2 linked regions of the Bdellovibrio bacteriovorus genome follow. The protein of the gene in region 1 binds, or shares a complex with, the protein of each later gene. Links are inferred from orthologs where the notes say so. Each region holds a gene or a part of one and is shown on either strand. Other genes may lie near its edges. The genes, in order: tsaD and tsaB.

Evidence for each region.
Region 2: the proteins of tsaD (region 1) and tsaB are in contact, whole or in part, in a solved structure (PDB 4WQ4), measured with the Escherichia coli proteins. The link is inferred for Bdellovibrio bacteriovorus from one-to-one orthologs.

Annotation. Positions count from the first base shown.
Region 1 is NZ_LUKE01000001.1:1,958,387-1,961,700, forward strand. The notes cover bases 94-3,085. They hold tsaD (tRNA (adenosine(37)-N6)-threonylcarbamoyltransferase complex transferase subunit TsaD), read left to right. Parts: upstream 94-1,068; coding sequence 1,069-2,103; downstream 2,104-3,085. Other genes in these bases: AZI86_RS09550 (DUF4398 domain-containing protein), read left to right, coding at 94-382; AZI86_RS09555 (tetratricopeptide repeat protein), read left to right, coding at 379-1,062; rsmA (16S rRNA (adenine(1518)-N(6)/adenine(1519)-N(6))-dimethyltransferase RsmA), read left to right, coding at 2,100-2,924; smpB (SsrA-binding protein SmpB), read left to right, coding at 2,921-3,085. In the rest of the region: peptidoglycan-associated lipoprotein Pal, read left to right, coding at 1-47; more of AZI86_RS09550, read left to right, coding at 71-93; more of smpB, read left to right, coding at 3,086-3,314.
Region 2 is NZ_LUKE01000001.1:1,234,325-1,237,645, forward strand. The notes cover bases 320-3,318. They hold tsaB (tRNA (adenosine(37)-N6)-threonylcarbamoyltransferase complex dimerization subunit type 1 TsaB), read left to right. Parts: upstream 320-1,466; coding sequence 1,467-2,171; downstream 2,172-3,318. Other genes in these bases: rseP (RIP metalloprotease RseP), read left to right, coding at 320-1,470; AZI86_RS06005 (P-loop NTPase), read left to right, coding at 2,186-3,160; AZI86_RS06010 (helix-turn-helix domain-containing protein), read left to right, coding at 3,168-3,318. In the rest of the region: more of rseP, read left to right, coding at 1-319; more of AZI86_RS06010, read left to right, coding at 3,319-3,321. UniProt on the Escherichia coli protein: Required for the formation of a threonylcarbamoyl group on adenosine at position 37 (t(6)A37) in tRNAs that read codons beginning with adenine.

The sequences.
Region 1 (3,314 bases):
CTGCTTGGGCGAAAAACCGCCGCGCAAACTTCGTACCTGCTCAGTAGTCTTTTAAGCCAGAAAGGTGTGGATGAGATTCTTACAGCCAACTCTCGGAGCGATTTTACTCTCGGTGATTGTCAGCTGTCAGACTGTACCGGCACCTATTGAGGATTATTCCTTAGCACGAGCTGCCGTTGAGGCGGCTCGTTCTGTTCAGGCGGCTCGCCATTCCCCAGGATACTGGCATCAAGCTGAAGAAGCTTACCGCAAAGGTCGCATCTATTACGAAGATCGCGATTTCCAAAAAGCTAAAGAACAATTTGTAAGAGCGCGTATGGCTGCGGAAAAGGCAGAAAATTCGGCGCGACTAATCCGTCAAAGAACGGGAGACGTATTATGAAGTTAGTGATCTTGCTATCAGCTGTAGTTCTTTTTATGACGGGTTGCTTAAAAACTCGCAACGAAGTTAAAGAAGGTGAACAACGCAGTACCATGCAACAGCAGGTGGTGACTTTGCAAAGATCCAATGCGGACGTCGGCAATCGCTTTTCTGATCTGGAATCTCAAATCCGTGAATTAAATGGCCGCGTGGATGTGGTGGAAAACAATGTCGGTAAAGGCAGTGCGGGCATGGAAAACGCACTTAAAAATTCACAACAACAAAATATGGAAGTCGGTCAGCGCGTTGCCATTTTGCAAGAAGCGATGGGCAAGTTAGAGCGTGATCTTTTAGCTTTGAATGCCGAAGTCCAAGGTTTGAAAGCGGAAAAAATGGCCGCCCAAGGTCAGCAAGCCGCAAAAGCAGCACAAGCAGCACGTAAAGATTTCCATGAGCAAGGTGAGGAAGCCTTTGAAAAGAAGGATTGGAAACAAGCCATCTTGCAATACCAAAAATATCGTGATGAATACCCGAAAGGGAAAAAGTTTGCAGATTCCACTTACAAAATCGGAGTCGCATTCCAAGAGTTGGGCATGAAAGACGAAGCTAAAACTTTTTACGATGAAGTCGTAGCCAAGTTCCCAAAATCTGAAGAAGCTCGTCGTGCTCGTATCCGCCTAAAAAGCGTAGGTAAGAAATAATCAGTGATTGAAAGAGTTCTCGCCATTGAAACCAGCTGTGATGACACTTCCGTTGCGATCGTGGATCGCAGTGGCTGGGTGCATTCGGTGGTTGCGGCCTCTCAAGATTTAGAACATGAACTTTACGGGGGCATTGTTCCCGAAATCGCGGCAAGAAATCATTCCATTGCGTTGATCCCTTTAATTGAAGAAGCCTTTAAAAAAGCCGGCATGTCTTGGTCAGATATTCACGGGATTGCGGTCACGAATCGCCCGGGTTTGATCGGGGCTTTGATTGTGGGTTTGGTGACTGCTAAATCACTTTCGCAAGCTAAAAAAATTCCTTTCTTAGGTGTGAATCATCTTGAAGGCCATTTGCTGGCGCCATTTTTAAAAGACAGTCAGTATTCTCCTCCGGAAGATTTTGGTTATCCGTATGTAGGCTTAGCGATCAGTGGGGGGCACACCAGTCTTTATCAAATTAAAGGTTTAGGTGATTACAAAGTGTTAGGGGCGACAAGAGACGACGCTGCCGGGGAATGCTTTGATAAGTTTGCTAAAATGGCAGGCCTTGGTTTTCCAGGTGGTGTGCGCGTAGATCAATTAGCAAAAACCGGAAACCCGGAAGCCTTTGAATTTCCTCGCAGCATGATTCATGACGACACTTTCGATATGAGTTTTTCAGGTCTTAAAGCCTCAGGCCAAAGAATGCTTGAGCAGTTGGGTCCAGAATTGGTGCAAGAACAGTTGCCAGACTTATGCGCCTCTTTTCAAGAAGCCATCGTCGATGTTCTTATTGCCAAGTTGGACCGAGCCGCTAAAGTGTATCGCGCTAAGCGTGTGATCTTGACCGGTGGAGTCAGTGCGAATTCTCGCTTGCGTGCGCGGGCGGAAAAATGGGCGGCCGAAAAAGGTTTGACCCTGGTTGTGCCGCCGATTCGTTATTGCACCGACAATGCGGCTATGATTGGTTACGCCGGTGTATTAAGAATGGCCCAAGGGGAAACTTCGGCGATGGATTTAGGTCCTTCACCGCAAGCATTGACGACGGACTTTAAATGAGCGAATCCAGCAAGCGTTTAGCGCAAGCCTTAGACGAATTAGGAATTTTAGCCAAAAAATCTTTGGGTCAAAATTTCTTAGTCAGCGATACGGTGATTGAAAAGATCATCAATCAAGTCAAAGAATTTAAGCCCGAAGTTTTAATCGAAGTGGGGCCAGGCCCTGGGGCTTTGACTTATTTCTTGCAACAAATGAATGTGCCTTTGACCGTGATTGAACTAGATCACGTGATTGCCGAATACTGGCGTGGTAAGGGTTTGCCGGTTTTAGAAGAAGATGCTTTAAAGCTCGATTGGAATCAGTTTTATTCTGATAAAAAAACGGTTTTTGTCAGTAATCTGCCGTATCAGATTTCATCAAGCATCGTGATTGATCGTTCGATGGAAGATTACGGTATTGAGCACATGGTTTTGATGTTCCAAAAAGAAGTGGCGCAAAGAATCCGCGGGCCTGCAAAGTCGGAGCATTACGGGTTACTGAGTGTGATCGCACAAACTTTCTGGAATACCGCTTTAGTCAGCGAAGCCGGGCCCGGTGATTTTAAACCCCCTCCGCGTGTGGCTAGCCGAGTTTTATCGTTTTCAAGAATCCCGACAGAGATTAAAAAGCGTCCGCAGTTCTTAACCTTTGTTAAAACCGCCTTTGCCCAAAGACGAAAGCTTCTGAAATCAAATTTATCTGGTCTTTTAAAGCAAAAGCAGCTAACTGAAGAACAAATGGTTGGTTGGCTGGCCGACATGGGCTTTAAAGAAACCGTCCGCGCGGAAGAGCTCAGCCCTCCACAGTTTGTAGAGCTTTATAAGAAATTCGGGTTTGAATAATGAGCAACATCTTGATCATTCAAGAAAACAAAAAAGCACGATTCGATTACACGATCGTTGAAACCTTCGAAGCAGGGTTGGTGCTGACGGGCAGTGAGGTGAAATCGCTTCGTGCCAAAGATGTTGTGTTGAAAGATTCCTATATCGCCTTTCGCGGGGATGAAGCTTTTTTGCAAAATGCCCACATCGCCGAATACAAAGCTTCTAGTTATAATAATCACGTGCCGGAACGCTTAAGAAAGCTGTTATTAAATCGCAAAGAGCTTGATGAAATTTACGGGGCTCTTCGTGAAAAAGGTTATTCGTGCGTGCCTCTAAAAATTTATTTTAAACAGGGACGCGCGAAATTAGAAATTGCTTTGGTGAAGGGTAAAAAAACTCACGACAAAC
Region 2 (3,321 bases), 720 kb from region 1 along the record:
ATCCCTTTGGGTGGTTACGTTAAAATGTTTGGTGATCAGAATGCGGATCAAATCGCGGAAGAAGACCGTAAGGTTTCCTTCACTCACAAAAACGTTTATCAACGTATTGCCATCGTATTGGCCGGCCCGTTGATGAATTTCTTTTTTGCGGTTTTAGTTTTTTTTGCTATCGCACTTATGGGCGAAGAAGCAAAAACTCCGGTAGTAGGCGATGTTACCGCGGCAAGTCCGGCTTACGTGGCGGGTTTCCGATCGGGCGATAAAATCATTTCGATCAATCAAAAGCCCATCAATACGTGGGAAGATATTCAACGCAGCCTTTCGTTAAAAGAAAAACAAGACCTCCTCTTGGACGTTCAAGTGCAAAGGGAAAATGGCACAGAAACTTCCAAAGTTTCTATGACGGCTAAAGCCGAACCAAGTCAAAATCCCTTAAGCAGTTATGATTACGTTGCTAATATTGAAGGTCTGAATCCGTATTCGTTGGGAACGACTATAGGTGTCCTGGATTCTTCGCCGTTAAAGGCTTTAGGAATGAAAACTGGTGACACTATCACCTCGATCAACGGACAGAAAGTCACTTTCTGGCGTCAACTTGATGCCGTTCTTGCCGCTCAAAACGCCAAAGAACCTCTCAGCCTTGAGGTTATGGGCAAGCGCGAAAACGAGCCCTCGAATAAACCGATGACAGTGACTATGGCGGCTTTATCTAGCATTCCAAGTTATTCACTTAAAAACTTGGGCCTAGAAAGTTCCGAGCTTTACCTAAGCAAAGTGATGGACGATTCTCCGGCACAGGCTGCGGGGTTGCTTGCCGGGGACCGCTTGTTAGCAATTAACGGAGCGCCGTTAGCGAAATGGGAAGACGTCATCAATAGCATTAAAACTTCAGACGGAAAAAATCCGGCAAAGATCACGGTTTTACGCGATGGCAAAAATATTGATCTTGAGATCACCCCTAAGATGACCAAACAAATGCTGCCAACCGGAGTGGAAGAAAAACGTTACACCATCGGTATCGCTCCGATTGTTAATATTGCTCCTTCAGAAACAATGACCGTGTATGCCGATGGAATCGGTGCAGCGTTAGTGCGCGGAGTGCAAAAAACTTGGGAAGTATCCGTCATGACGGTGATGAGCTTTGTTCGCTTATTCCAAGGACAAATCTCTCCAAAAAATGTAGGTGGCGTGATCTCTATCGGTCAAGCGGCCAGCGAAACCTTCAAGATCGGCATTAATCCGTTCTTACAGATGATGGCAATTATTTCCGTGAATCTTTTTGTTCTAAATCTTTTGCCGATTCCTGTTCTTGACGGCGGACACTTAGTATTTTACGTCATCGAAATGGTCAAAGGAGCCCCGCTAAGCTTACGCAAAATGGAAATGGCTCAACAAGTGGGTTTAGCAATTCTTATGAGTTTAATGATTTTTGCTCTGTTTAATGATTTCACCCGACTTCTTGGTTTATGAAGGTTCTTGCATTAGAAACAAGTACGCTTGTTGGGGGCGCAGCCCTCATTATTGATGGAAAAGTTGTCGCAGAAGAAACTTCTTTGCGACAAAAAACTCATAGCGAGAACATCAATCCGTTTGTCGACTTTTGTCTAGCCAAAGCCGGATTGACCCTTGAAGACATTGATCTTTTTGCCATAGGCCAAGGTCCAGGCAGTTTTACGGGAATTCGCGTTGCCGCTAATGCCGGAAAAACTTTTTCTTACAGCTATAACAAACCTTTAGTCACCATTGATTCGCTGATGCTGATGGCGGCTCAAGCCAAGCCTCAGTCCAAAAAAGTTGTAAGCATGATCAATGCTTACAAGAATATGGTGTACATCGGAATCTTTGACGTCAGCGGTGAAGAACCGACGTATTTGAAGGGTCCTGAAGCCATTCCCGTTCGCAATTTGAAGGACTATATCCAAGAAGATTGCGTCGTTGTTGGCGATGGTTGGGACGCTTATCAAGAGTATTTTCCCGATGAACTTCGTCAAAAATTGCATCGCCAAACCGATCTGCCCGATCATCCCTTGGCAAAAACTTTGGGTCTGATGGCGGAAGCCCGTGGCCTTAAGGGACTAACTTTAGACTGGAAATCGTTTATTCCCCTTTATATTCGCGCATCTGAAGCCGAAGAGACAAAAAAAGGAATTTTAATCTCTCCGCTGAAGTAAATAAGGGCTGCACCATGGAACGCGATCTTCACAAAATGTATCTAGATTCAATCGAGAAACAATCAACCTCAGCAAGCGCTGCAGGTGTCCCAAAATTGTGGGTGGTCGGCTCTGGTAAAGGTGGCGTTGGTAAAACGTTCGTGTCTTCCTCGCTTGGTATTACACTTTCTAAGCTAGGTCACTCGGTGGTAATTCTTGATTTAGATTTAAGCGGTGCCAACATTCATACTTCGTTGGGGTTGAATCCTTCACATATGAACATTCGCCATTTCTTTGAAGGCGTTAAATCTCTTCAAGAACTTGTCATCCCGACCCACATGCCACGCATGTCCTATATCCAAGGCTTCTGGGATTCTTGGACACCGACTGATTTCTCGTTTTCGCAAATTCATACTCTTCTGCCGGAAATCAAAAAATTGCGCGCTGACTATGTCATCGTCGATTTAGGGGCCGGCGCTTTGGAAGCACACTTGGAACTTTTTAAAGCCGCGGACGAAAAATTCCTAGTTACTACTCCAGAACCGACAAGCTTAGAAAAAACTTATCGCTTTATCGAAGCTTTCGTTTGTCATTCACTCAAAGAAAATGCGACTCCGGATGCCTTTGGACAAATGATTTCCACTTTAAGAAATCACCGTCAAAGAACTTTGGAAAAGCCTTTTTCATTCCGCTCGTACCTCAAAGAGCAAACGGGCTTGAACTATGACTTCTTTGAAGCTCTTTCAAGCCGCCCCGTTCGTTTGATCATGAACTCGGCTCGCAGCCAAACCAACATTGACTTGGGTCATTCGGTAAAGAGCGTCTGCAATAAGTACTACGACCTTAGTATTGATTATGCTGGCGCCATCGAATACGACAATGCGGTGTGGCAGTCAGTGCGTGCGAGAGAACACGTCTTAGAAGCCCAACCGTTCACGGCTCTTGCGGGACAATTTTTAGGAACATGCAAACAACTTATTGATCCTGAAGAGCTTCGCGCCGTAGTATAGAACTACGATGCAAGCGACGTCTCGATATAACTATTACGAAGTCCTGGAATTAGCTGCCAATGCTCCTCAACATGAGGTGACGACAGCCTATGAGCGCGCGCGTGTCACTTATTCTGGCGAAAATCCGGCGATCTATACTATTTTCTCTGAACACGAAGCCC